Regions from separate parts of the Micromonospora sp. NPDC127501 genome, predicted to be linked through region 3. Evidence: riboswitches for the same ligand, from Rfam matches in the RefSeq annotation. Region 3 holds a riboswitch; each other region holds the start of a gene.

Region 1 (6,987 bases), on a different contig from region 3:
GACCGGTACGCCGTACTCCTTGAGCTGTTCGTCGGTGACCATCGGATCGTTCTCCCCGCGCGCCAGCACCACCGGCACGTCGGTTGCCGCCAGAAGCGCCGCCAGGTCGGGTTCGCCGACGGCGAAGGCGGTCGGGTCCATGGCGAGGCGCCACCGGCCGTCGACCTGGCGCAGCCCGGCGTCCACCACCGGGTGGTCCGGCGAGACCAGGCCGGCCAGCCCGGACACCCGCAGGTAGCGGCGAGCCGCCTCGGTGCGGCTGGCGAACCAGCTCACGGGGCGGGCGGCGACCTCGGCGGCGCGGGTCAGCTCAGCGGGTGACCAGAGCGCCTTGATGCCCAGCCCGACCACCGCGTCCACCGGCGCACCGGCGTCACGGGCGGCGAGCGCCAGGCCGACCACCCCACCCAGCGAGTGTCCGAGCACGACCAGCCGGTCGTCGGGGGCGAGGGCCTGCGCGATCTGCTGGGCGAAGCCCGCGAAGGAGTACGACGGCAGCGGCGACGCCCAGCCGTGACCGGCGAGGTCCGGTGCCAGCCATCGTCCGGGCCAGTGCTGCTCGAGGTACGGCGCCCAGGGCAACCACACGTCCCCGGTTGCTCCCATGCCGTGCAGCAGCAGCAGGACCGGCCTGCGGCCGGCGTGACCACCCGTCTTCTCCACCACGGCCGCAGTCTCCCACGGTTCACGGTCGGGTACGAGAGCCGTCGATGACGGACCGCGCGGACAACCGCTGCGGGCGCCGGCCCCTTGTGGGGGACGGCGCCCGCGGCGGTCAGCGTGCCCGGGTCAGGCGGAGTAGCCCCGGCTGGTGATCCAGTTGGCCAGGTCGATCGTGGTGATCCAGTACGACGGGTCGGCCGGGTTCGCCGAGTCGGCGATCCGCACGGTGCGACCGTTGTCCTTGTAGCCCACGACGGCGATGTAGTGCCCGCCGCCGTAGGAGTGCCAGCCGCCGTCGGTGTCGGTGGCGTCTCCGACGACGTTGGCCACCACGCCCCGGCCGTCGGTGATGGCCTTCACCACGTCGGCCTGGAGGCGGTCCATCTGGGCCGGGCTGGGCGCGCCGGGGAACATCCGGGTCCGGTACGGGGAGCCCTTCACCTCGGCGTTGAGCACCCGGGTGGTGTCCTCGGCCGAGTTGGTGCCCATCTCGGTGGTGCCCAGCTCGGCGCCGAGCTCCTCCTGGGTGCGGTCGACGCCGGCGGCGCTGAGCGCGTTCCGGGTGGCCGCCGGGCCGCAGTTGTAGTAGGTGTTCTGCGCCTCGTAGTCGTAGTCGAGCACCTTGGTCGCCGGCGGCTTCGGCCGCTCCGGCTTCCGGGTCAGGTCGGGGTTGCTGCTGGCCTTGGCAGCGGGCGACGCGGCGCTGGTGGCCGGGGCGGCCGTGGTCGACGTGGCGCTGGCCGAGGGGGACGCGTCCCGTGCCTCGCCGCGGGAGGCGGCGACGTCACTGCGCATCTCGGCGACCGTGGTCGCGCTGCGCTGGCCGGCCGGGGCGTCGTCGGCAGTGGTGAGCAGGGCGCCGGTGGTGGTGGCGATCGCGAGGGCCGCGGCGGAGGCGGCGACGATCTGGTACGGGCGCTCGGTGGCGAGGCGGCGGAGCTGACGCTGCAGGGTGTGCTTCACGGGGTCCTCCACGGATCGGGGGGAGAGCGGCACACCGGTGCCGGACCGGTATCCGGGCAGGCGCCAGCGCGCGGACAGGGGTCCGCGGATGGTGAACCGCTCAGGGGAACGCCCGGCGCGGCCGGGCGGGGAAGGCGATGACCCGGAGGGTCAGCTCACCGTCACGCGACGAATGAGCGGGTGCATCGCCGCGCCGTGGAGGCGGGGGAACAACCGAGGGGTGGAAAGGTGCTGCACGAGGATGGGACTCCTTCCGACACCGCCTACCGGGTTAGCTGACGGATTCGGGCGGGAAGACGCCCTACCGCGGGCCGTGGCTCGCGGATTCACCCCGGACTTACTGGTGGGTCCCCGGTTCGTTGATCACGATTAAGCGGGTCGATGCGGCGTCGCGTCTTGCGATCGGTTACCGCACCGGACGGGACGACACTACTGGCGTCTCAACGCCCTGCCAAGCCAGGTTCACCTGCGTAAACCCCAATTGGCGCGACAATTTCTGCGCGTATTACCGATGACGTGACTCGATGGGACAACCGGTTACGGCGACGCCTGCGGGCGACAACCGGACAGGCCGCAAAAAACGCGGCCACAATCGCGGGAACAATCCCGCCGATCGCGCCGGCCGTCCCATTTCGCGATCAGGTGACCGGCCTCACATCACGGATTGGGCTCAACCCACCCGGGCCGGGCGCCACCGTGCCACGACGGCGGGACGCAACGCCCCGGCCACCGTGCGGCGCGCTGGCACCAGGGTCGGGCGGAGCCGGGCCGCCGCCGCGTACGCCTCCTCGGCGAGGGCACGAGCCGACTCGGCGGCCAACTCCGCGTCGCGCCAGGCGGCCCGCTCACGGTCGGCGGCCACCTGGTAGTCGGCCAGCCGCGCATCCCGGACCACCCGGCTGATCAGCACCTCCTGCTCGACCGGGTGTCGCCGGGGATCCCAGCCGCGCCGGTGCCCGAACACGTCGCCGAGCTGCGCCATGGTCAGGTCGCCCCGCCAGTACGCCGCCATCGCCGCCCGGTGCAGATAGCGTTCCCGGGCGGCGTACTCGGCGGGGGTGTGCGGGGTCTGCGGGGTGGGCAGCGCCCCGGCGCCGGCGAAGCGACGCGCGGCGGTGTCCGCCTCGTCGTACCCGATCCAGGCCTGTTCCAGTTGCTCCTGAGCAGTCAGCCAGGCGGCACGCCGGCGCTTGGCGGTGGTGGTCGCGCCGGCTGCGGCGACGGCCACCTCCTCGGCGTAGCGGCGCAGGTCGACGGCCTCGGCGGCGGCCAGCTCCCGGGCAGTGGGCCCGGCCGGGAGCGCATCGTCGGTGGGCCGGTCCCGTTCGGGGCGCGCGGCCAGCACGGCGAGCAGGCCCAGGGTCAGCAGGAACAGCGTCGACCAGATGGCGGCGGCCTGCGGCACCTCGGTCACGAACTGGTAGAAGACGACGGTCTCCATGGTCGGCACCTCGGGGAGAGAGCAGTGCGATGGGAAGCCGCGCCGACCGGCGGGCCACGGCGGGCCACGGGTCGGCGGGTCAGGGAGCGGGTGGGTCGACAGGGCGCGGTGTCGGGACGGTCGTCCCGGTGGCTCAGCGCGCGGGTGGGGCCCGGGAAGCCCGACCGTCCGCTGCGTCGACGAGAGGCAGCCGGTCAGATTCGGCCGCGCCGACCGGCAGCACGCCGGCCGCGATGGTGCCCTGATCGCCAGGGAGCGCCATCAGCGTGTCGACCGACCATGCCGGGACCGATTCCTCGGCGGCCTCCGGTGGCATCGCCGGGGCCGGGCGGGCCGCACTGTGTGCCTCGCCGCGCCGGTAGCAGGCCGCCAACGACCCGACGGCGACCGAGGCCGGCACCGCGCTCGACGTCGGCACCGGGCCGGGTGTCGGCGTGGCGGCCGTGGCCGGGCCTGCGCCGAGCGCCAGGGCCGCGACGACGGCGAGGCTGGTCAGCACCCGAGTCGCCCAGCGCGCCACCCACCACAGCGGACAGGTGAGCGCGACCGGAAGCACATCCCCACGCTACCGTCGCGCTGACCCGGGCGCACCGACCACGGGCGTGTCGGATCACGCCGCGCCGACCCCGTTGACCAGGGTGGACGTTGTCAGCGCAGGTCGACGTACGTTGATCGACCGCCGGCCCGACCGACCTCCTCGGCAGGTCCGTCGACCTCGCCGCGGGCGCTGCTCGCGGGGTTTCGTGCGTCGTCGTCGCCGGCCACCCGTTGTCGGGGGACGGGCACCGGACGGGCCGCACGGCGCGGCGCGAGCCGGCGCATCATCGGGGTTTCGACGAAGCGGTGCAGCAGCCCGGCGAGGATCAGGTTCGCCGCCAGGAAGCCGAGCACCACGGCCGGGCCACGCCAGCCCGCGAAGCCGACCCCCCAGGTGCCGCTCCAGCGCAGCACGCTGGTCATCACCAGCACGTGCACCAGGTAGAAGGCGAACGAGACCTCACCGAGCCAGACCACCGGCCGGGACCGCCACGGCGAGCGCCGACCCCGCACGTCCGCGTCCGCAGCCGCGGTGATCACCAACAGGTACGCGACCGCGAGCAGCGTGGTCCACAGCTCGGCGCGGATCCACTGTGCGGCCGCCACCCAGGTGACCAGGAACACCCCGCTGGCCACTGTCAGTCCGGGACCGCGCCAGAGCCCTCGGCGCATCAACTCGGCCGCCACCGCGCCCAACCAGAACTCCAGCGACCGCACCGGCGGGAAGATCTGGGTGAACCACCAGCGGCTCACCTCCGGCACCAACTCCTGCGCCGGCCAGAGCGCGAGGATCAGCAGCGGCAGCGCGACGATCAGCGCCCAGAGCAGCTTCGGCCGGGCCCGGCGCAGCAGTGGCAGCGCCAGCGGCAGACAGAGGTAGAAGAAGAACTCGCAGGACAGCGACCAGCTGACGGTGTTGATGCTGTAGAACCAGCCGGGCCGGGGGTCCCACGCCTGCAACAGCAGCAGGTTCTCCAACGCGGCCGCCGGCAAAACCGGGTCGGCGAACCACCAGGCGACCACCAGCGTCGCCGCGAACAGCACCAGGTGGTTCGGGTAGATCTTGGCGATCCGTCGCCGCCAGAAGGTGAGCCGGGAGTCCCCCTCGCGGGCCGACCAGACGAGCACGAACCCGCTGAGGATGAAGAAGAACTGCACCCCGGAGAGGCCGAGGGTGAACAGCGCGTCGATGACGGCCTTGTAGTCCGGCTCGGCGATGATCCGCATGGTGCCGGCGTGAAAGCCGAAGACCAGCAGCGCGGCGATCCACCGCAGCCCGGTCAGCGAGGGCAGCCGGGGCGGGGCGGGTGCGGGCCGGGCGGCCGACGTCGCGGCGACGCTCGTCATGCCGGGATCCCGGCGCTCGGCAGGGTCACCAGCACGCTCGTAGCCTCCTGTCGCGGCGTCGGACGGCGCGACGGCGACGCCCACGACGACCCGGCAGGGCCGCACCGAGGCACCCTACCGGGTCACTCCCGGGTGAACCGGACGCATCCCACCCGCCCCACGAGCCCGCGGTCCCCGGGCCGGAAACCGCCCATTGGCCGGCGTTAACCTTCCGCTGGGCGGGAGTTCAGAGAGTCCACCATCGGCGGCAACGTCAGGTTCCGGGGCCGGCCACCCGGGTCGTCGAAGGTGGCGGACGTGGTCAATGAGCCGACGCACGCACCGCTGCTGAGCATCGTCGTGCCCGTGTACGGCGTCGAGGCGTACCTGTACCAGTGCCTCGAGTCGATCCGGGCCGACATCCCGGCCGGCGATTCGGACGCGGTCGAGCTGATCGCCGTCGACGACGCCTCCCCGGACGGCTGCGGCGACATGCTCCGCTCGTACGCGGTCAGCCGCGACGGCGTGCGGGTCGTGCACCTGAGCAGCAACGTGGGTCTGGGGCTGGCCCGCAACGCCGGGCTCGACGTGGCCACCGGCCGGTACGTCTGGTTCGTCGACAGCGACGACTGGTTGCCACCGGGCACGATCGCGGCGGTGCTGGACCGGCTGCGCCAGCACCAGCCCGACGTGCTGATGCTCGACCACCTGCGGGTGCACGAGGACGGCCGGCGGGAGGTCGACGCGAGCAGCCCCCTGCTGCGCGGGATCACCGGCGTCACCCGGTTGGCCGACCAGCCGCAGTTGCTGCGGGTGCAGCACACCGCCTGGAACAAGGTGGTCCGCCGGGACTTCATGGACGAGCTGGAGCTGCGGTTCTTCCCCGGCTGGTACGAGGACATCCCGTTCAGCCATCCTCTGCTGATCGGGGCCGAGAAGATCTCCGTGCTGGACCGGGTCTGCTACCTGTACCGCCAGGGCCGCCAGGGCGCGATCACCTCCACCCGCAGCGGCCGGCACTTCGACGCCTTCGCCCAGTACGAGCGGCTGATGGACTGGGTGGCCCGGAAGCACCCGGACGAGCGGTTGCAGGCCGAGCTGTTCGAGCTGATGATCAGCCACTACCTGGTGGTGGTGGGCAACGACGGCCGGCTGCACCCACACCTGCGGCGCGACTTCTTCCACCGGGCCGCCGCGCACTACCGTCGCTACCTGCCCACCGGTGGCTACCCGCTGCCCCCGGGCGTGACCGGGCTCAAGCACCGCCTCATCGGGCGGGGTGACTGGGTCGCGTACTCGGCGCTGCGCCAGGCCCACCGGGTCGCTGGTCGCCTGCGTCGACCCGGCCCGGCGATCGGCGCCGACGGCGGTTCACTCGCCGCCGACGAGGACCCGGGGCGAGGGGCGAGCGCCGCCGCGACGCGCGACGGTGGGCTCACAGCGGAGCGGCGCGACGCGCTGGCCGTCGGCCGGCTGCCGTGATCGACCCCACCGCGCAGCACGCCGGGAGCCGGGGCGGCTCCCGGCGCCCTCGTTTTCCAGGTCGTCCGCCCGCCGGGCGGACGACGACAGCACCACCGCACCCCGGTGCGGACGTACCTGAGCAGAGGTCGGAATGACGGCGACAATCAAGATCGGACCGCACGCGGTCGGTGCCGGGGAGCGACCGTTCGTGGTCGCCGAGATGTCCGGCAACCACAACGGCGATCTGAACCGGGCGCTGGCCATCGTCGACGCGGTGGCCGCGAGCGGGGCGCACGCGCTCAAGCTCCAGACGTACCGGCCGGACACCATCACCATCGACGTCGACACCCCGGCGTTCCGGATCTCCAGCGGGCACGAGCTGTGGGGCGGGGAGAACCTGTACCGCCTCTACGAACGCGCGCACACCCCGTACGAGTGGCACGCCCCGATCTTCGAGCGGGCCCGTGAGCGGGGCCTGACCGTCTTCTCGTCGCCGTTCGACGCGACCGCCGTGGAACTGTTGGAGTCGCTGGACGCGCCCGCGTACAAGATCGCCTCGTCGGAGCTGGTCGACCTGCCGCTGATCCGACTGG
Region 2 (6,987 bases), on a different contig from region 3:
GCGGTCTTCTCAGCGCCGTCGACGCGGTCCTGGTCGCCCGTCCGCCGGTCTCCGACCACACCCGTCGACCCCCGGCCGCGGATCGGGCACGGCTCCGCGAGCAGCAGCGCGACACGGTCGTCGACGTGGTGACCCGTTACAACCCCGAGGCGGTCGTCTGCGTCGGCATCCCGTTCGGTCACACCAGACCACAGTGGATCCTTCCCCACGGTGGCCCGGTCACCGTGGACGGCGTGGAGCGTCGAGTCTTCGCCGACTACCAGTAGGAGGCCGCAGGGCATGGAACCGACACAGACCGCGCTCATCGTGCCGATACCCGAGGCTGAGGAGGCGGTGGGCCGGTTCCGGGCATCGCTGGACCGAGCCGCCGGGTGGGGCGTGCCAGCGCACGTGACAGTGCTCTACCCGTTCCTGCCTCCGCAGCAGATCGACGAGCATGCCTTGGCCGTGCTGCGTGACACCATCGCCGAGATACCACGGTTCGACGTCGCACTGACGCACGTCGACTGGTTCGGTGACACGGTCGTCTGGCTTGCTCCGCAGCCAGATCGGCCCTTCCGCGACCTCACCGAGGCGGTGTGGCAACGGTTTCCCGATGCACCCCCGTACGCGGGGGCGCACAGCGAGGTGGTGCCGCACCTGACCATCGGTCACGACGCCGCCAAGCCCGTGCTGAGCCACGCCGCGGAAACCATCTCCGCGCACCTGCCGATCAACGCGGCCATCGACACGGTCCGACTCATCGCCGGAACACCTGACGTAAGCCCCTGGCGCACCGTCGGTGAGTTCCCGCTGGGCGCCCGACCACCAACGGCGGCGGGTACGGGGCTCCAGGCGGTTTCGGCATGACCTCCACGCACGGCCGGTGGCCGGATTTCCCCGGAACGCCCGCCCTACAGGACCGGTAAGCAGCCAGGCCGAACGCAGCAGTGCATCGGAGCGCGCCGCGACGAACTCGGCGAAGCCTTCCGGTGGCGCCAGTTCCCGAGGTCGTTGCATGGTGTGTGTACCTCCCACCACTTGAACGCTCTGGGAGGTAGGCGAGGTTAACGCAGGAACGGCCGGGGTTGAGGGGCCTTCAGGGCCTTGTCGGCCGCGAGCGCTGCTGGCCGCAACAGCATCGAAGGCCCTGGCGGGGACTCTCGTCCTGGCCAGGGCCTTCGTGGTGGAGCGGGTGACGGGAATCGAACCCGCACTGTCAGCTTGGGAAGCTGATGTTCTGCCATTGAACTACACCCGCAAGCGGCACCACTGTACCCGAGTCGTCGAGCCCGTGCACCCAGGTCCCCCGCCGACCGCTGCCGTCCGCGTACCGCTCCGCCCGGGTCGACCCCGGGTTGATCCACTCGGCTTTCTGGAAGTCGGGGCATCCGGAGCGTTGGGACACCGCGATTTCATTGAAAGCTAGGTGATCATGCGGGTGCCGGCTCCGTTACGACGGAGCCGGCACCGATGAACCTTCCGGTTGTGGTCAGGCGGCCGTGCACTGGACGTCACGGCTGAGGCGGGTCGGGCGCGCCTGCGGGACGGCGAGGGGCACGGCCCCCGCCGACGGGGCGTTTGGGTCGAGCCAGACCCGAACGGCCGGTCGACCCGGCGCGAGGCCCGGAATGCCCGCGATGTGCTGCTCGCGGCGGGTGAGCATGGCCACGTCGACGGTGAACTCGAAGAGCCTCCAGTCGACCTGCGGCTCGGCCCGGGCGCTGTGCGCCAACTGCGCCACGAGGACCGGATCGGTCACCGGACGGGCGTGCCCCGCCACGTACGCCTCGTCGTCGCTCTCCTCCGCGGGGAAGGAGTGCAACGCGTAACGGCCGTCACGTTCGAGGTCGCGGCGCTTGGGCGAGTCGATGATGAAGCAGAACAGCCCCTCGGCGGTGATGACCGGGGAGACCGGATGGACGCGGGGCCCGCCGTCGGCACGGACCGTGGCCAGATAGCCGAAGCCCGGCCCGTATTGCTGGAGGAGAACGCGGATCCCGTCGGCGAGTCGGGGCTCGTCGGCGGCGAATTCGGACCAGGAAGCCATGTGGGCATTCTATCGAACAAATGTACGAGCAGCGACCTCGACGCGCTGGTCACCGGCACCGAATCCGGCCACTTTCGGCAACGCGGCTATGGTGGTCCGATGCTGCTCTCCGACCGCGACCTGGTCTCCGAGATCAAGGCCGGCACGCTGGGCCTGGAGCCGTTCGAGCCCACTCTGGTCCAACCGTCCAGCATCGACGTCCGACTCGACCGGCTGTTCCGGGTCTTCAACAACCACCTCTACACCCACATCGATCCCGCCATGCAGCAGGACGACCTGACCTCGGCCGTCGAGGTCCCCGACGGCGAGCCGTTCGTGCTGCACCCGGGGGAGTTCGTGCTCGCCTCGACACTGGAGGTCATCTCGCTGGGTGACCAGCTCGCCGGCCGACTGGAGGGCAAGAGCTCCCTGGGCCGGCTCGGGCTGCTCACGCATTCCACCGCCGGTTTCATCGACCCGGGCTTCTCCGGTCACGTGACGCTGGAACTCTCGAACGTGGCGAACCTGCCGATCACCCTGTGGCCGGGCATGAAGATCGGGCAGCTCTGCATCTTCCGGCTCTCCTCGCCGGCCGAGCACCCGTACGGCTCGGTGGTCTACGGCTCGCGCTACCAGGGCCAGCGGGGGCCGACACCCAGCCGCGCCTGGCAGCACTGGCGCACCTGGCCCACCCGCTGAGCTTCAGCCGCCAGGACCGAGACGACGAGGGCCCGCCGCGAGGTGATCGCGACGGGCCCTTCGGTCATCCTGGGTCAGCCTGGACGGCCGTAGCTGTGGATCGGGCCGTCGTCGACCTTCTTCATCTTGACCGGCTGACCGGCCTGCGAGGCGTGCACCACCCAGCCGCCACCGACGTACATGCCGACGTGGTGGATGTCGCTGTAGTAGAAGACCAGGTCGCCGGGGCGCAGGTCGCCCTTGCTGACGTTCTTGGTGACCCGGCTCTGCGCGGCGGCGTTGTGCGGCAGCGACACGCCGGCCTTCGCCCAGGCGGCCAGCATCAGCCCGGAGCAGTCGTACGAGTTCGGGCCCTCGGCACCCCAGACGTAGGGCTTGCCGATCTGCGCGCAGGCGAACTTGACAGCGGTGCCCGCGGCGCCGCCGGGGTAGCTCCCCGGGCAGGGCGCCGGGCGCAGCGGACCGCCCCCGCCGCTGCCGTACACCTTGAGGCGCAGCTTCTGCAGGCGGTCGATCTCGTCGTTGATCTGCTTCTTCTTCGCCGCCAGCTGAGCTTCCGTGCGGGTCAGCTGGGCCACCATCTCGTCCAGCGGCGCCTTCTGCGCGGCCAGCTGGTCGCGCAGGTCGGCCACCTGGCGTACGTCCTTCTGCTGGTTGTGCGCGAAGCGGTCGAGCATTTCGAGCTGGCCGACCACCTCGCTGGGCGACCGGCTGCCCAGCACGGCGTTGACGGTCGAGACGTTCTCACCCTTGTAGGCGCGTACGGCCAGGGCGCTGACCTTGTCCATCGCGGCGTCGACCTGGCGCTCCAGCGGAGTGATCCGGGCGGCCAGCGCGTCGGCCTGCTTGCGCTTCGCGGCGAGGTCGATGCGGGTGGCGTTGTGCCGTTCGATGATCGGTTCGAGCTTGTTCCAGTCGGCGTCGATCTGGCGCTCGATCTCGGCGACGGACGGGTCGGCGTGGGCCGCCGTGGCACTGCCGGTCAGGACGACGGCGACGCCGGCCAGCGCGGCGAGTGCGGTGGTGAAGCGGGACCAGCGTGGGCGCGGCACGATCGACGGCGTGCCGGCTGATGCCGACCGCTCGGACGACGGCCGCGGGGCATGGAGTGCCACCGGGGTTCCGTACTCCTTCTTCCTGACCGCCTACCGGGTTAGCTGACGGGTTCGGGCGGGAAGTCGGCGCCCTACCGCAGTGGCTGCGGATTCACCCCGAGGGACCTGGGTCCCCGGTTCGCTCGGAAACGACTCGGCGGTGTCGGTCCGTTACCGCCCGGGCTGGGCGGAGCTGCTGTCGGGCCGACGAATGACCAGAGTAGAGACGCTTGTTACCGATCCGCAACCCGTGCGGCAGTGACACTCCGTACGGATTGGACGAGGTCACCGACCGTGTGTGAAGAATTCTTTCCGCATGCTTCGATAGATGGAAAGGTATTGACGCGACCTCCCGGACGGCGCGATGGTGACCTGACCTCACTCCGCGAGAATCTAGGGGGTTCGATGCACCATCCAACCCTGTCGACCGGCTGGCGCGCACTGCTCGCCGCCACCGTGGTCGCCGCCGCGACCACGGTGCCACTCTCCAGCGGCCCGGCCGCCGCCGCGCCCACCACCGACCGCCAGCAGCAGTACGCCGCAGCGGCCACCGAGTACGGCGTGCCGGCCGTCGTGCTGCTCGGCGTCTCCTACCTGGAGTCGCGTTGGGACACCAACGCCGGCACACCGAGCACCAGTGGCGGCTACGGCCCGATGCACCTGACCGACGCGCGGCACGTGGCCGCCCTACCCGGGCGCGGCCACCACGACGCCGGCGCCGAGGACCCACGCGGCGACGACTCCCGTCCCGCCCGGGTGCCCGCGACCCGGCCGGTCGAGGCACCCGCGCCGTCCACCGCCGCGTTGCAGACCGTGGACGCCGCCGCCACGCTGACCGGCACCACCCCCGAGGCACTGCGCACCGACACGGGCCTCAACATCCGGGGTGGGGCCGCGCTGCTGAGCGCGTACCAGAGGGAGCTGGGCGCGCCGGTGGGCGCGGACACCGACCCGGCGGCCTGGTACGGCGCGGTGGCCCGTTACTCGGGCGCGGACAGCGCCGACGCCGCAGCGGCCTTCGCCGACGAGGTCTTCACGACCATCGGCGCGGGCGAAGCCCGGGTGACCGACGACGGCCAGCGTGTCACCCTGCCAGCCCGCGTGGTGCGGCCCGAGCGTTCCTGGTTGGACCGGCTGGGCCTGCGCCGCCTGGCCCGCCCGGACGGGGTGGAGTGCCCGCGCACCATCTCCTGCGAATGGATCCCGGCGCCCTACGAGGCGTTCGGCGACGGCGACTACGGCAACCACGACCTCTCCGACCGGCCCGCACGGCAGAAGATCGAGTACATCGTCATCCACGACACCGAGGCGAGCTGGGCGACGACCCTGAAACTCGTCCAGGACCCGACCTACGTGAGCTGGCACTACTCGCTGCGCTCGGTCGACGGGCACATCGCGCAGCACGTGAAGACCAAGGACGTCGGCTGGCACGCCGGCAACTGGTACGTCAACGCGAAGTCGATCGGGTTGGAACACGAGGGCTTCGCGGCGCAGGGCACCTGGTACACCGAGGCGATGTACCGGACCTCGGCGAAGCTGGTCCGGCACCTGGCGCTGCGGCTGGGCATCCCACTGGACCGCCAGCACATCATCGGGCACGACAACGTGCCCGGCACCATCGCCTCGACAGTGCGGGGAATGCACTGGGATCCGGGCCCGTACTGGGACTGGACGCACTACTTCGACCTGCTGCACGCCCCTCGACTGGACACCGGCACCCCGGCCACCGGAATGGTCCGGATCGACCCGGACTACACCACCAACCAGCCGGCGTTCACCGACTGCGTCACCCCGGGCGTGCCCTGTGCGCCACGCGGCTCCTCGGCGGTGGTGCTACGCAGCGCACCGTCCGCGGACGCGCCGCTGGTCAACGACATCGCGCTCCGCCCGGACGGCAGCCCGAACACGATGGTCGTGTCGGACCACGGGGCCCGGGCGTCCGCCGGGCAGACGTACGCGCTGGCCGGACGGCAGGGCGACTGGACGGCGATCTGGTACCTCGGGCAGCGGGCCTGGTTCCACAACCCGGCGTCCGCGCCGACCGCCAGCTGGACCGTCGGCGTCGTGGCCACGCCGAAGCCCGGACGGACCACCGTTCCGGTCTACGGACGGGCGTACCCGGAGCAGTCCGCGTACCCGGAAGGGGTGCCCTACCAGGCGATCTCGCCGCTCCAGTACACCCTGGCCGCCGGGCAGCGGTACGCCGTCGGCGCGGTGCTGGCCGGCGAGTACTACCGGGCCAGCACGTTCGACGGCTCCTCACCTGGCGACTGGACGGTGATCCGCGGCAAGAACCGGTACGCGCAGATCCAGTTCGGCCACCGGATCATGTACGTCGACCTCGCCGACGTGCAGCTGTTGCCGTCCCCGGTGGGCGCTCCCCGCTGAGAACCACGACGGCCCCCGGTCGGTGACCGGGGGCCGTCGTGTCGCGCGAGGTGGATCAGCCGGGTCTGCGGAACCCGGCGACGGGCATGGTGTTGATGCTGGACACCTGCACCGGCTTACCGGCGCGGGGCGCGTGCACCATCTGGTTGTTACCCAGATACAGCCCGACATGACTCAGACCGGAGAAGAAGAAGACCAGGTCACCGGGGCGGGCATCGCCTCGCGAGATGGCCTTGCCCTCGTTCCACTGGTCACCGGTGTGGTGCGTGAGGTAGATCCCGGCCGCCTTGTAGGCGTACTGGGTCAGCCCCGAGCAGTCGAACGAGTTCGGCCCGGTGGCACCCCAGACGTACGGCTTGCCGACCTTGCCGCAGGCGGTCCTGATCGCGGTACGGGCCGCCGCGCTGACCACCCCGTTGATGGTCGGGCAGGCCGCGGTCACCACCGTCGTCTTGGGCATCGACGCCTCGAGCTGCTTGATCTCGGCATCGATCTGCTTCTTCTTGGCCGCCAGCTCGTTCTGCTGCTTGGTCTGGGTGACGATCAGCGCGTCCAGCTTCTGCTTCTCGCCGTCGTACTTGGCCCGCACGGCCAGCACACCCTCGACCTCCTTGCGCTCCTGCGAAGCGAGCCGGTCGAGGATGGTGAGCTGCTCGGTGAGCGTGTCCGGCTTGGCACTGACCAGCAGCGCGCCGATGTCGTGCGACGGGCCGGAGATGTAGTAGCGGGAGGCGAGGTCGCCGACCCGGTTGAGCGCCAGCTCGCTCTGCAGCGCCAGCGGCTCGATCTTCTTCTGGA
Region 3 (6,987 bases):
GCTCTCGGTGACCGGGGCGGGGTCGACGACCCTGCCGATCCCGTAGGTCGCGCCGAAGACCGCCGCCAGGCCGACGGCGAACCCGGCCAGTCTCGTCACGGTACGCACGCCGGCCCGCCGATCACGCGTCGACGAGGTCGTAGCCGGCCTCGTCGACCGCGGCTCGGACCACAGCGGTGTCCAGCGGCTGATCGCTGCTGACGGTGACCCGGCCGGCCGCGAGGTCGACCTGGACGTCGCGCACCCCTTCGATGGCGCTGACCTCGGCGCTCACCGCGCTCACGCAGTGCCCGCAGGTCATGCCCTGGACCTGGTACGTCGTGTTGACCATTGGATCGTCTCCTTCGCGGTACCGGTACCCCGTGGGGGTATCTCAACAGAACCGACCGTACCATACCCCCTGGGGGTACGCTATCCTTGTCGACATGACCGCACCCACTCCGATCCGCGGATACACCGCCAGCAAGGACCAGCTGCTCGCGCGGCTCCGCCGCGTCGAGGGGCAGGTCCGGGGCATCGAGAAGATGGTCGACGACGACCGCTACTGCATCGACGTGCTCACCCAGATCTCCGCGATCCAGGCCGCCCTCGACAAGGTGGCCCTCGGGCTGCTCGACGGGCACGCCCGGCACTGCATGCACGAGGGCGCCGCCGAGGGTCGGGCCGACGAGATGGCCACCGAGATGATGGCAGCGGTCGGTCGGCTCATGAAGCGCGGCTGACCGCGCTCAGTCCGGCGCGGGGTCGAGACGGACCCGGCGCAGCAACTGCGCGTTGAGCGCCACCACGATGGTGGACGCCGACATCAGCACCGCGGCCAGCGCCGGGCTCAACGCCACCCCGGCCCAGGCCAGCACCCCGGCGGCCAGCGGCAGCGCCACCACGTTGTAGCCGGCCGCCCAGGCCAGATTCTGTCGCATCTTCCGGTACGACGCCCGGGACAGCCGGACCACGGCCCCCACCCCGCGCGGGTCCGAGGATGCCAGCACCACCCCGGCGGACTCGATGGCCACATCGGTGCCCGCGCCGATCGCGATGCCCACGTCCGCCCGGGCCAGCGCCGGCGCGTCGTTCACCCCGTCACCGACCATCGCCACGACCAACCCCCGCCGCTGGAGCTCGGCCACCCGGTCGTCCTTCTCCGCCGGCAGCACCTCGGCAAAGACCTCGTCGACGCTAGGTCGGAAGCCGAGGTCGGCGGCGACCGCCTCGGCCACCGACCGGGCGTCACCGGTGATCATGGCGATGGTGCGGACACCCTCGGCACGCAACTCGTCGACGGCGCGCCGGGCCTCCGGACGCACCTCGTCGGTCAACGCGAACGCGCCGAGCACGGCGTCCGGCAGCCGCACCAGGTGCAACACCGCGGCACCCCGCGCCGACCACCGCCCGGTCGCGGCCTCCAACTCCGCCGGGAGCGGAAGGCCCAGCTCCCGCAGCAGCGCCGGCCCGCCCACCGCGAACTCCGTACCGTCGATTGTCGCTTTCACACCGCGGCCCGGCAGCGCCCGGAACCCGGCCGCCCGGGCCGGACCGGCGCGCCCGGCCGCCGCCACGATCGCCCGAGCCAACGGATGCTCGCTCTCCGACTCGACACCGGCCGCGAGCCGCAGCACCTCGTCCCGCTCGACGCCGGACGCCGTCACCAGGTCGGTCACCCCGTGCTCGCCCCGGGTCAGCGTGCCGGTCTTGTCGAAGAGCACCGCGCCGACGGTCCGCATCCGCTCCAGGGCCAACCGGTCCTTGACCAGAATCCCGGACCGTGCGGCGAGCGCGGTGGAGAGCGCGACGACCAGCGGGATGGCGAGACCCAGCGCGTGCGGGCAGGCGATCACCAGGACGGTGACCGCACGAACCACCGCCTCGTCCGGCTGACCGAGCGCGGTCCAGACCACCACGGTCAGCACGGCGGTGCCGGTGGCCAGGTAGAACAGCGCAGCGGCGAACCGGTCGGCCAACAGTTGGGCCCGTCCACCGGAAGCCTGGGCCTGCGCGACCATCCGCTGGATGCCGGCGAGGGCGGTCTGCTCACCCAACGCCTCGACGCGCACCCGGATCACCGAGTCGGTGGCGACGGTGCCGGCCACCACCCGATCGCCCGTCGACCGGGCGACCGGCCGCGACTCCCCGGTGATCATCGACTCGTCCAGCTCAGCGCCGCCCTCGACGACCCGGCCGTCCGCCGGCACCCGACCCCCCGGCCGGACCAGCACCACGTCGCCGATCCGCAGACCGGTCACCGGCACCGCCTCGACCCGCCCGTCCGCCGCCACCCGTTCGGCCTCGTCCGGCAACAGCGCGGCCAGCGCCGCCAGCGCTCCCCGAGCCTGCCCGATGGCCTTCATCTCCTGCCAGTGCCCGAGCAGCATGATGGTGACCAGCGCGGCCAACTCCCACCAGAAGTCCAGGTCGAAGGCGCCGACGCTGGTCGCCAGGGACGCGGCGTACGCGACGGTGATCGCCATCGCGACCAGCAGCATCATCCCGGGCGCCCGGTCCCGCACCTCCCGAACCGCACCGACCAGGAACGGCCACCCACCCCACCAGAACACCACCGAGCCGAGCACCGGCCCCACCCAGGCCTGACCGGGGACGCCGTCGTCCCCGGCGAGGCCCAGCTGATCGGACACGAGACGACTCGTCAGCACCACCGGGACGGTCAACACCAGGCAGACCCAGAACCGGCGGCGGAACATCGCCGGATCGTGCCCGGCGTGCTTGTCGTGCCCGGCGTGCTTGTCGTGCGGCATGGGTTCGGCGCGTCGCGGTCGGTCCGGATCGGGCGGTGACGAGGCGGGCATGGCTCCAACATGCCGCCCCGGAGAGCGCCACGCGAGCGGTTCGGCCGCCCGACACTCCGCCACGACCTGCAACCCCCAGGAGGGCTGGTTAGCATCTCCCACGATGGCCCTCCGAATGCCGCTGCACAGTCGGGCACCGGCGCCGCCACGTCGTGGCGTCGCTCCCGGCCGACCGGGCCGAGCACTGACCGTCCGTGATCAAGCGGTCGTCAGGCAGCGATCCGCCCCGCCGTCCGTCGCGTTTCCACCGCAACGGTGAACCGCCCGGCCCGCTGACCCGTATCCCGCACCGGATCGTTGGGAGTCTCGCCTTGGGTTCCGACCACACCCACAGTGCTCCGTCCGCCCCACCACGGGTGCGACGGATCCTCGTCGTGACGGTGGTACCCCTCTTCGTCGCCACGGTGCTGGCCGCGGTGCTGCTCTGGCCGCGCGGTGGTTCACCGCAGACCGACGGTGGTGCGGACGTGCCGCGCTACCCCGGCACCGTCACCCGGGTGGTGAGCGAGCCGTGCCCGTCGGTGCCATCGGTCCCCGAGGGCACACCGAGGGTCGGCGATGGGCGGTGCGGCACCGTCGACGTCCGGGTGGACGACGGGCCGACCGCCGGCCAGCAGGTACGGACACCGGTGCCCGACGGACCCGGGGCACCCCGGGTCGAGGTCGGCGACGAGGTCATCCTGGTCGAACTGGCCGACCCGACCGATCCCACCACCAGCAACTGGAACATCGCCGAGCACCAACGCGGCACCCCGATGGTGTGGCTGGCGGTGATCTTCGCGGCCGCCATCGTCGCGTTCGGTCGGTGGCGAGGTCTGGCCGCGCTCGCCGGGCTGGCCGCCAGCTTCGCCATCCTGCTCACCTTCGTGCTGCCGGGCATCAGCGCCGGCAGGTCACCGCTGCTGGTGGCGGTGGTCGGCGCGGCCCTGATCATGTTCGTGGTGCTCTATCTGACCCACGGGGTCACCGCACAGACCTCGGTCGCGGTGCTCGGCACCCTCGGCAGTCTGGTGCTGACCGGCGTGCTCGCCACCATCGCCACGGCCGCGACCCACCTCACCGGCTTCGGCAGCGAAGACGCCACCACCCTGTCGATGTTCCAGGGCGACGTGGACCTGCACGGTCTGCTGCTCGCCGGGATCATCATCGGATCGCTCGGGGTGCTCGACGACGTGACGGTCACCCAGGCGGCCACCGTCACCGAACTGGCGAACGCCAACCCCGGGCTGACCCGGTTGCAGCTGTACCGCGCCGCCACCCGGGTCGGCCGCGCGCACATCGCCTCCACTGTCAACACCATCGTGCTGGCGTACGCGGGTGCGTCACTGCCCCTGCTGCTCCTGCTCACCGCCGACTCGCGGCCGATCGGGCAGATCCTCACCAGTGAGTTCCTCGCGCAGGAGATCGTCCGCAGCGCGGTCGCCACCCTCGGTCTGATCGCCGCCGTTCCGTTGACCACCGGGTTGGCCGCGGTGGTGAGCGCTGCCGGGCGTAACGCTGCAGAGGCGTCCACCGACGCTCCCGCGCCCCGGCCCCAGCCGGACCGCAGCGAGGCACTGGCCGCACTCAGCTCACCGCGAACGGCCGGCTCCGACGAGCCGGGCCGGACGCGGACCGCACCCCCATCCGAGGCCACCGACCGGTGGCCGAAGTCGAACAGGAGCACGGATACGGCATGGTGACACTCCTCAGCGTGACCAGATCGGGCATCCACCCTGAGAACCGCGTCACTGGTCACTCAACGCTATGGCGAAATGACGCTTTTGGTCGGCATCCAGGCGTAGCTCACCCGGTCGACTCTCGGGTAACCTCGCTGCCGGTCACCGATGAAGGCGCGAAGCGGCGCCTGCGGTGCCACCGCCCAATCGCCAACCGGCGAGCCGGGGACCCAGGTACCTGGGGTGAATCCGCGTCAGCGGTAGGGGCCACTTCCGCCCCGAACCCGTCAGCTAACCCGGTCGGCGGTCGACGGAAGGGAACATTGTGACGGCACCCCTACGCCGCTGGATGACACCCGTGGTGGCCGTGATCGCCGCACTGACCGTGCTCGCCGGGCCGCTCCCGGCGCACGCCGCCCCGACGAATCCCACACCCTCCGGGCACGAGGAGGACGGCGAGCCCAAGCTGCTCAACGACGTCATCGAACAGGCCAACCGCGACTACTCCGCCGCAAAGTCCAAGCTGGACAAGTCCAAGAAGCGCCAGGCCGAGTTGGCCGCGGAGGTCGACAGGGCCAAGGCCGACCTGGACGCGTTGGCCCCGCAGGTCGGGCAGATCGCCGCCCAGGCGTACCGGACCGGCCGGATCGGCGCTGTCGCGATGCTGCTGGAGAGCGAAGCTCCCGACTCGTTCGTCCGGCGCGCCGGGATGCTCGACGAGATGAACATGGTCAACGAGAAGAAGCTCTCCGAGGTCAACGAGGTGAAGGCCCGCGCCGAGCAGGCCAAGCTGGCCCTCGACACCGAGGTCCGCGAGCAGCAGAAGCAGACCGCCCTGATGGCCAAGCGCAAGAGCGAGGCCGACAAGGCGCTCTCCCTCGTCGGCGGCAAGGGTTTCACCGGCGGCCTGGTGGACGCCACCTCCAAGGTCGCGAAGATCGGCCCGGGTCGCACGGCCGACGGTGACTGGAAGCCCCAGTCGTGCAGCGAGAACGACCCCACCACGTCGGGCTGCATCACGCCGCGCACGCTGCACGCGTACAAGGAGGTCAAGGCGGCCGGCTTCAACCGGTTCGTCGGCTGCTACCGCCCCGGCGGGCCGTGGGAGCACCCGAAGGGCCGCGCCTGCGACTGGTCGCTACAGAAGAGCGGGTTCTCCCCGTGGCACAACAACGACACCCGGACGTACGGCAACAACGTCGCCGCGTTCCTCATCCGTAACGCCGACCGGCTCGGCATCTACTACGTGATCTGGAACCGGCAGATCTGGTTCCCGGCCACCGGCTGGAGTTCGTACAGCGGGCCGTCGAACCACACCGACCACGTCCACATGTCGCTGCTCTGACCCGCACGATCCCCGTCGAGGGCCGTTCCGCGTGACGCGGAGCGGCCCTCGTCGCGTCAGACCGTGGCAGCCGCGGCCGAGTCGGTCGACCCGGGCGATCCGGCCGGGGTCGCCAACGTCGCGAGGTCGGCCGGTACGGCGGCCACCGGGCGCACCGCTCCGGCGGCCAGCCGGTAGGACACCCCCACCACCGCGCACCGCCCCCGCGCCACCGCGTCGGCCAGCACGGGCGACTGCCCGAGCAACGTCTCGACGGTCTGGGCGATGTGGACGTCGACGATGCCGTCGATGTCGTCCACGCCCTCGGCCGCGGCCCGACGCAGGCTGGGCAGCACGGCGTCGACCACCGCGCGCAGATGGCCACTCGGCGCGGTACCGGTCGCGGCGGACTCCCGGGCGGCCTGCACCGCACCGCACGAGTCGTGGCCGAGCACCACCACCAGCGGGGTGCCGAGGACGGTCACCGCGTACTCGACGCTGCCGAGCACCTCGGGGCCGGTGGTGTGCCCGGCGGTGCGAACCACGAACAGGTCGCCCAGGCCCCGGTCGAAGATGATCTCGGCGGCCAGTCGCGAGTCGGAGCAGCCGACGATCACCGCGAACGGGTGTTGCCCGTCGGCCACGGCGGCCCGGTGCCCGGCGTCCTGGTTGGGGTGGCGTGGGGCGCCATCGACGAAGCGCCGATTGCCAGCGACCAGCTCGGCGTACGCCCGGGTCGGCTCGCTCAGCGCGGTGGCCCGCTCGGTGGTCCGCTGCGAACCCGGCTGACCGCCGGAGCTCCCGGTATGACTCATCCCGCACCTCGTCTCGACGCATCTGACCTGGTCAAGCCGGCTTTCCGCCGGCCCGGCGGCGGGCGCTGGCTCGCGCTCAACCGTCACACGCACCGTAAGATGCGTCAAGGTATGCGTGATTTAGATTTCATACGTTGACTTCGGCCACCCCCTGGGCAATCTTCCCGGGGCGGGGCGGACCAGACTCTCGCGAAGGCAGGCGGACATCGGGAAAGGCGGTCACGGATGGCGAGCACGGTGACGGACGACACCGGCGGCGGGCGGAACTGGACGTTCCTCACCAATCACGGGCACGTCCTGCTGGCCATCGCCCGCGACCCGACCGCCCGGCTACGCGACGTCGCCGCCGAGGTCGGGGTGACCGAACGGGCCGCGCAGGCGATCGTCGC
Region 4 (6,987 bases), on a different contig from region 3:
CGGCCTGGTCTTCGTCTCGACCACCGCCGAGGGGCACACGCACACCGTCTACGGGCTCTCGCCGCGGATCGCCCGGTTGATCCGGCTGGCCGAGACGACCGGCGCCGGCGTGCTGGCCCGGTGTGGCTCGTGGCGCGCGCCCCGGGCACTGCTGAACGCGCTGCAACCGAGCATCCGGTGGATGCTCTTCGGTGACCGCTGCGAGCCGGCCGACATCCGCCTGGTGACGTCGGCGGTCGCGCGAGCCTCGCTGCGCTCGATCGGCGGGTTCCGCGCCTCCATCGGCACCCAGCACCGACTGGACACCCTCGCCGCGTTGGCCCACCTGCCGGCCGCCGCCCTGGTCGGCGACCGGGACCGGCTGACCCCACCGCCGTGCGCCGAGTCGATCGCGGCGGCCCTGCCGGCCACCGAGCTGACCGTCTGCCCGGGTGCCGGGCACATGCTGATGATGGAACGTCCCGACGAGGTCAACGCCTCGCTCACCGGCGTGGTGCGGCGGGTGCTCGCCGAATCGCCGCCGGCCCACCGTGGCGCATCGCCGCCGGCTCGCCGTGGCGCGGCCCCCGCCGAGACGGGTGTCTGAGCACGTTCGCGCACCTCGGGCGCGGCGGGTCGGGCCCGGGGCCGTACCCTTCTCGGTTGGCCCGCGCGGTTCCCGCCGCCTGCCGGCGACCTCTGAAGGAGCGTGCGTTGACCGACCAAACCGGCCTGGAGCAGGAGATCGCCGTCGAGCAACGACACCTCGACCGGGTGTACGCCCGACTGGCCGAGCTGCGGCGGTCGGCTGTCCGCGCCGAGCGTGACGGCTACCGGATGGCCCGGGTGGGCACGCACGGTGCCCTGGTCGAGCGCGACGCGATGGTCTTCCACGCCGCGCAGCGGCGGCACACCCTGGACGCCGAGCACGAGGGGCTGGTCTTCGGCCGCCTGGACCTGCGCGACCGTCAGGTGCTGCACGTCGGGCGACTGGGGATCCGCGACGAGAACGCCGTCACGCTCGTCGTCGACTGGCGCGCGCCGGCCGCCGCCGCGTTCTACCAGGCCACCCCGGCGCAGCCACTGGACGTGGTGCGGCGCCGTACCATCCAGTCCCGCGCCGAGCGGGTCACCCGGATCGAGGACGACCTGCTGGACCCGACGGCCGCCCCGGAGGGGATGACGGTCGTCGGTGACGGCGCGTTGCTGGCCACCCTGTCCAAGGCCACCGGCCGGGGCATGCGTGACATCGTGGCGACCATCCAGCGGGAGCAGGACGAGGCGATCCGCTCGCCCGGCTCCGGGGTGACGATCGTCGCGGGCGGCCCCGGCACCGGCAAGACCGCTGTTGCCCTGCACCGCGCCGCGTTCCTGCTGTACTCCGACCGCAGCCGCTACGCCGGCGGCGGCATCCTGGTGGTGGGGCCGTCGTCGGTCTTCGTCGAGTACATCGGCTCCGTGCTGCCGTCGCTCGGTGAGGACACCGCGACCCTGCACTCACTGGGCACCCTCTTCCCGGGGATGACCGCCACCCGCCCCGACCCGCCCGAGGTGGCGGCGGTGAAGGGCTCGCTGCGGATGCGCCGGGTGCTGGAGCGGGCGGCCCGCGACGCGGTGCCGGGCGGCCCGGGTGAGCTGCGGCTGCTCTACCGCGGCACGCTGCTGCGACTGGACCGGGCCGCGCTGGACCGGATCCGGGACCGCGCGCTGCAACGCGGCGCACGACGCAACGAGGTGCGCCGAGCTGGTTTCGACGGGGTGTTCGCCGCGCTCTGGGCGCAGGCCCGTGAGCTGAGCAGCGGTCGACTGCCGGTGCAACCGGCCTTCGAGGCGGAGATCGCCGAGCGGTCGGAGTTCCGGGAGTTCCTCAAGGCGTGGTGGCCTCGGCTGCACCCCCGGCACGTGCTCGGCTGGCTGGCGCAGCCGGACCGGCTGCGTCGGTACGCCGGGGGAATCCTCTCCTCGGCGGAGATCCGGCTGCTCAACGCCGCGTACCGAAACCTGGACTCGGCCGGGCTGACCATCGCCGACGTGGCGCTGCTGGACGAGTTGGACGCGCTGCTCGGTAAGCCCGCGCAGCCGGCCCGTGCGCGACGCGATCCGTTCCAGCTCGCCGGTGGCGTCCGTGAGCTGAGCACCCTCGGTGAACGTCAGCGGGCCGCCCGCGCGGCGGCCCGGGAGCGTCCGGAGGACTACCGGGAGTACGCGCACGTGGTGGTGGACGAGGCACAGGACGTCTCGCCGATGCAGTGGCGGATGATCGGTCGACGCGGCCGACTGGCCTCCTGGACCGTGGTGGGCGACCCCGCGCAGACCGCGTGGACCGGCGATCCGGAGGAGCTGACCCGAGCCCGCGACCAGGCGCTGGGCCGGCGCAAGCGACACGATTTCACGCTGACCACCAACTACCGAAACTCGGCGGAGATCTTCGCGGTGGCGGCGGCGGAGATCCGTCGGCTCTACCCGGACCTGCCGCTGCCGACCGCCGTGCGCTCCACCGGGGTCGAGCCGGTGGAGCTGGTGGTGCCCGCGACGGGGTTGGAGACCGCGACAGTGGAGGCCGCCGCCGGTCTGCTGGCCGAGGTGGAGGGCACGGTCGGGGTGATCACGCCGGTCCCCCGCCGGGACGAGGTCGCCGGGTGGCTGGGCGCGCTCGGCGCGCCGAGGTTGCAGGTGGTGACCAGCCTCGAGGCCAAGGGCATGGAGTACGACGGGGTGGTGCTGGTCGCCCCGAGCGAGATCCGGGCGGATCCGGGCGCCGGGGTGCGCACCCTGTACGTGGCGCTCTCCCGAGCCACCCAGCGGCTCACCACCATCGACCCGACCGGCTGACGTGTGCGGACTGCCCTCAGCGGAAGGCCCCGCCCGTACACTTGCACACATAGCGATGTGAGCATACATTTGACCGGGTCCCGACCAGCGGCGGAAGGTGGTTCTCGTGGGCGCAGGTCATGACCACCACCATGGGTCCGTCGCCAATGCCGCACACCAGCACCGAGGTCGACTCTGGGCGGCGTTCGGGTTGCTCGCCACCCTGATGGTGGTCGAGGCGGTGGTCGCCCTGCACACCGGCTCGCTCGCCCTGCTCTCCGACGCGGGGCACATGTTCACCGACGTGCTCGGCATCGGGATGGCGCTCGCCGCCATCACGGCGACAAGGCGGGCCACCGGCGACCCGCAGCGCACCTTCGGGCTCTACCGGCTCGAGGTGCTCGCCGCGCTGGCCAACGCGGTCCTGCTCTCCGGCGTCGCGATCTACGTGGTGATCGAGGCGATCCGCCGTTTCGGCGACCCGCACCAGGTCATCGCCGGCCCGATGCTCGCGGTGGCCGTGCTCGGCCTGCTCGCGAACATCGCCGCCTTCGCGCTGCTGCGCGCCGGAGTCCGGGAGAGCATCAACCTCCAGGGCGCCTACCTGGAGGTGCTCGGTGACCTGCTCGGCTCGCTCGGCGTCATCGGCGCGGCGCTGCTCATCACCGTCACCGACTGGTGGTGGGCCGACCCCCTGGTCGCGGTCGCCATCGGCGTGTTCATCCTGCCGCGCACCTGGCGGCTGGCCCGCGCCGCCATCCGCATCCTGGTGCAGGCCGCCCCGGAGCACCTCCAGGTGACGGCCGTGCACGACCGGCTCGCCGCCGTCCCCGGTGTCGTCGAGGTGCACGACCTGCACGTCTGGACGCTCACCTCGGGGATGGAGGTGGCCTCCGCCCACCTGACCATGGCACCCGGCGCGGAGGTCGGTGCGGTGCTCACCGCGGCGCGTACGGCCCTGCACGACGACTTCCGCATCGAGCACGCGACGTTGCAGATCGAGCCCGGCGCCGCTTCCGGAGCGTGTGGCTCCATCGAGTGGTGACGGGGGTTTTCACAGCCTTCCTCCGCTTTTGCCGTAATTTTCCGTGGTGTCGCACGCACCGTCCGTCACATTGGCTGCAGCGGCCCCATTGGCACCGGTAGGCTCGGTCCCGGCCTCCACCAGGCGGCGCCCTCCCGGCGCCGGTGGCGGTCGCCGCCTAATCGCCCAACTGGGCGAACCGGGGAACCATGTTCCTGGGGTGTATCCGCGTCAGCGGTAGGGATCTTCCGTCCCGAACCCGTCAGCTAACCCGGTCGGCGGCTGACGGAAGGACATGCGCAGTGGCACCAGCACGACCACCCGCCGCCCGACTGGCGGCCCTGATCGTCGCGATGTTCGCCCTCGGCGTCGCGCTTCCGGCCGGCACCGCCTCGGCCGCTCCCCCGACCGGCCTGCGGGCCGCCGCACCCGACTCCGACGAGGAGGGCGGCACCCCGGCGTTGCGGGCCCAACTCGAGGCGGCCAGCAAGGGCTACCTGGACGCGAAGCGCGCCCTGGACACCTCCATTCAGCGGCAGAAGCAGCTCGCCACCCAGCTGAAGACCATCGAGGTCGAGATCGACCAGCGCAACGGCAAGGTCGGCGAGATCGCCGAAGTGGCCTACCGCACTGGCCGGCTCGGCGCGATGTCGGCGCTGCTCAACAGCAACACCCCGGAAGGCTTCATGGACCGGGCGGCCGCGCTGGACGCGGTGGCGGCCAACGAGGACCGGGTGTTGCGCGACCTCCTGGACAGCAAGGACAAGGCCAACCGCACCCGGGTCGCCCTGGACGGCGAGATCAACGAGCAGCGCAAGCAGGTCGCGGTGATGGCCAAGCGCAAGGAGCAGGCCGAACGGGCCCTGACCGTGGCCACCACACCCAAGCCGCAGACCACCGCCGACACCAGCTCCAACCGGGGCACCTCCAGCGCCAACGCGACGGCCGCGCCGCGCAACTCCGACGGCTCCTGGCCCTCCGAGTCGTGCAGCGTCAACGACCCCACCCCGGCCAACGGCTGCATCACCCCCCGCACCCTGCACGCGCTCAACCAGGCCAAGGCCGCGGGATTCACCAGGTACGTCTCGTGCCACCGCCCCAGCGGCTCGGGTGAACACCCGAAGGGCCGGGCCTGCGACTTCGCGGCGCAGAAGGGCGGCTTCGGCGGTAACGCCACCGGCGGCGACAAGACGTACGGCAACAACCTGGCCGCGTACTTCATCCGCAACGCGGACCGGCTCGCCGTGCTCTACGTGATCTGGTACAGGCAGATCTGGCTGCCCAGCAGCGGGTGGAAGTCGTACAGCGGGGCGCACGGCACCCCGTCGACCGACCACACCAACCACGTACACCTGTCGGTCTACTGACCCACGCAGTCGTGATGCCTGTGAGTCGTGATGGCTCACAGGCATCACGTGCGTCCGGGCCGGGCTACGTCGCCGGGCGTACCCCTGATGTCGTCGCTCGTCGGACGACCCGGCCGCCGTCCGCGGGCAGCATCGCGGTATGCCTAGGATCCGACCCACCACCCGCAAGGCGCTGCTCACCCTGCACCTCGTCACCTCGCTCGGCTGGCTCGGCGCCGACCTGGTGCTGCTCACCCTCGGCATCGCCGTGCAGCGGGGGGCCGACCCGGCGGTGGTCTATCCGGTCACGGCCCTGGTCGGCACGGTGCTGTTCGCGCCGCTGAGCGTTCTGGTCTGGCTGATCGGAGTCGCCAGCTCGCTGCTCACCCCGTGGGGCCTGCTGCGCCACCGCTGGGTGCTGGTCAAGCTCGTGCTCACCACGGTGATGGTCGGGCTGGTGCTGTTCCTGCTCACCCCGAACCTGCGGCACGCTGGAGCGGTCGGCGGCGCCCTGCCCGCACGAGATCGCGCCGACCTGGTCATCGCGCCGGCGGTGTCGACCAGCCTGATGATCATCGCGACGGTGCTGTCCACCTACAAGCCGTGGGGCAGGCGTCCCGCCGCCCGACCCGCCCACACGAGCCGCGACCGCGCTGTAACCACGAAGTAGGCGTCGCCGCCGGTGCACGCGGGGAGCAGGTCAAAGCCGTCGCGCTGAGCGCAAGAGCCTTGCCCTGCCCCGCGATCTTGCACTTACTGTCCCGACAGATGGGGCATCCCGCTGATATTGACAACCGAAACTGCAAGATCGACGCAGCGGGCGCGCTCTGCCTGCTGAACGGCAGTGACACCCAGGTCCTGAGCACGATGGTGCAGCGCCAGCGCCGAACGCGGGGCGGCGCGGGGGCGGGTCAGGTGGGCGGGGGGTTGCCGGTGCGGTCCAGGGCGGCGCCCAGCCGGGTGGCGAGGGCGAGGTGAGCGGCCTGGGCCTGGCGGAACGCGTAGCGGAACAGCGGCCTCGGCGCGGTCAGGGTGATCTCGACGTCGATGCGGACCAGGCCGTCCGGCTCGGCGCGTAGTCGGGTGTGGTTTCGCACCGTGGTGGCCGGCCACTGGCGGGCGACCATGACGATCTCGTCGGCCTCGCTGATCAGCACGTCCGCGTGGTAGGTGGTCCGGAAGCGCAGCGGACCGGCCGCCAACCGGTCGTTGATCGTGTAGCTGGCCTGGGCGCCGGGCCGGGGCGGCACCCGGCGAACCCGGACGATCAGCGGATGCAACTCGCCCTGCCGGGTCAGGTTGCTGAGCAACGCTGCCGCCTCGGCGGGTGAGCACCGGGCCTGGACGGTGTAGCTGAAGGTACCGCTGCTGAGCACACCGTCTCCCGCCGTCGTTGGTCGCCCGATCGTCTCGTACCGATGTCTGGCTGGCAACGCCCCGGGCCCTCAGCGCCGCGCCGGACCGGGCGGATGAGACGGCCTGTGACCGCTTGCGCCATTAAGGTCGTTTAGTACAAAACTTCCGTAGATGCCGGAGGGCGGCCAGCATGAACGGCGACGACCGATGAGTGGGCACGTGATGGTCTTCGCGCCCACTCCACAGCTGACGGTGACGGTGGACCAGCCCAACGACCACCCCGAGCTGCACCTGCACCCTGGCGGACAGGGCGTCTGGCAGGCCCGGATGGTGATCTCCCTCGGAGTCGACGTGGTGCTCTGCGCCGCCCTCGGCGGTGAGATCGGCCAGGTGCTGGAGCCCCTACTGGTCAGCGAGGGCGTGGACCTCAAGGTGGTGGTCCGTGATTCCGGCAGCGGCGGGTACGTGCAC

What was found. A riboswitch is a leader RNA that binds a small molecule or an ion and turns the genes downstream of it on or off. The one in region 3 is predicted to bind cyclic di-AMP.
Region 1: it holds a riboswitch for cyclic di-AMP, as region 3 does, so the genes downstream of both, ABTW72_RS09100 (C39 family peptidase) here and ABTW72_RS22180 (coiled-coil domain-containing protein) in region 3, are expected to answer to the same signal.
Region 2: it holds a riboswitch for cyclic di-AMP, as region 3 does, so the genes downstream of both, ABTW72_RS06050 (C40 family peptidase) here and ABTW72_RS22180 (coiled-coil domain-containing protein) in region 3, are expected to answer to the same signal.
Region 4: it holds a riboswitch for cyclic di-AMP, as region 3 does, so the genes downstream of both, ABTW72_RS18555 (coiled-coil domain-containing protein) here and ABTW72_RS22180 (coiled-coil domain-containing protein) in region 3, are expected to answer to the same signal.

Annotation. Positions count from the first base shown of each region.
Region 1 is NZ_JBEORJ010000003.1:376,922-383,908, forward strand. Features, by position in the region: gene ABTW72_RS09095 (alpha/beta fold hydrolase) at 1-666, opposite strand, end outside; gene ABTW72_RS09100 (C39 family peptidase) at 790-1,638, opposite strand; cyclic di-AMP (ydaO/yuaA leader) riboswitch at 1,872-2,012, opposite strand; gene ABTW72_RS09105 (hypothetical protein) at 2,297-3,067, opposite strand; gene ABTW72_RS09110 (hypothetical protein) at 3,201-3,623, opposite strand; gene ABTW72_RS09115 (acyltransferase family protein) at 3,716-4,951, opposite strand; gene ABTW72_RS09120 (glycosyltransferase family 2 protein) at 5,249-6,412, shown strand; gene pseI (pseudaminic acid synthase) at 6,546-6,987, shown strand, end outside.
Region 2 is NZ_JBEORJ010000002.1:438,563-445,549, forward strand. Features, by position in the region: gene ABTW72_RS06025 (LD-carboxypeptidase) at 1-266, shown strand, start outside; gene ABTW72_RS06030 (2'-5' RNA ligase family protein) at 280-849, shown strand; tRNA gene ABTW72_RS06035 (tRNA-Gly) at 1,167-1,240, opposite strand; gene ABTW72_RS06040 (pyridoxamine 5'-phosphate oxidase family protein) at 1,472-2,029, opposite strand; gene dcd (dCTP deaminase) at 2,129-2,707, shown strand; gene ABTW72_RS06050 (C40 family peptidase) at 2,782-3,759, opposite strand; cyclic di-AMP (ydaO/yuaA leader) riboswitch at 3,836-3,971, opposite strand; gene ABTW72_RS06055 (N-acetylmuramoyl-L-alanine amidase) at 4,207-6,189, shown strand; gene ABTW72_RS06060 (C40 family peptidase) at 6,245-6,987, opposite strand, start outside.
Region 3 is NZ_JBEORJ010000010.1:34,764-41,750, reverse strand. Features, by position in the region: gene ABTW72_RS22205 (DUF8832 domain-containing protein) at 1-108, opposite strand, end outside; gene ABTW72_RS22200 (heavy-metal-associated domain-containing protein) at 122-331, opposite strand; gene ABTW72_RS22195 (metal-sensitive transcriptional regulator) at 426-722, shown strand; gene ABTW72_RS22190 (heavy metal translocating P-type ATPase) at 729-2,750, opposite strand; gene ABTW72_RS22185 (YibE/F family protein) at 3,113-4,483, shown strand; cyclic di-AMP (ydaO/yuaA leader) riboswitch at 4,650-4,780, shown strand; gene ABTW72_RS22180 (coiled-coil domain-containing protein) at 4,785-5,804, shown strand; gene ABTW72_RS22175 (carbonic anhydrase) at 5,861-6,598, opposite strand; gene ABTW72_RS22170 (helix-turn-helix transcriptional regulator) at 6,824-6,987, shown strand, end outside.
Region 4 is NZ_JBEORJ010000007.1:207,192-214,178, reverse strand. Features, by position in the region: gene ABTW72_RS18570 (alpha/beta fold hydrolase) at 1-586, shown strand, start outside; gene ABTW72_RS18565 (HelD family protein) at 694-2,811, shown strand; gene ABTW72_RS18560 (cation diffusion facilitator family transporter) at 2,918-3,835, shown strand; cyclic di-AMP (ydaO/yuaA leader) riboswitch at 3,980-4,111, shown strand; gene ABTW72_RS18555 (coiled-coil domain-containing protein) at 4,117-5,181, shown strand; gene ABTW72_RS18550 (hypothetical protein) at 5,321-5,830, shown strand; gene ABTW72_RS18545 (SRPBCC family protein) at 6,072-6,536, opposite strand; gene ABTW72_RS18540 (PfkB family carbohydrate kinase) at 6,724-6,987, shown strand, end outside.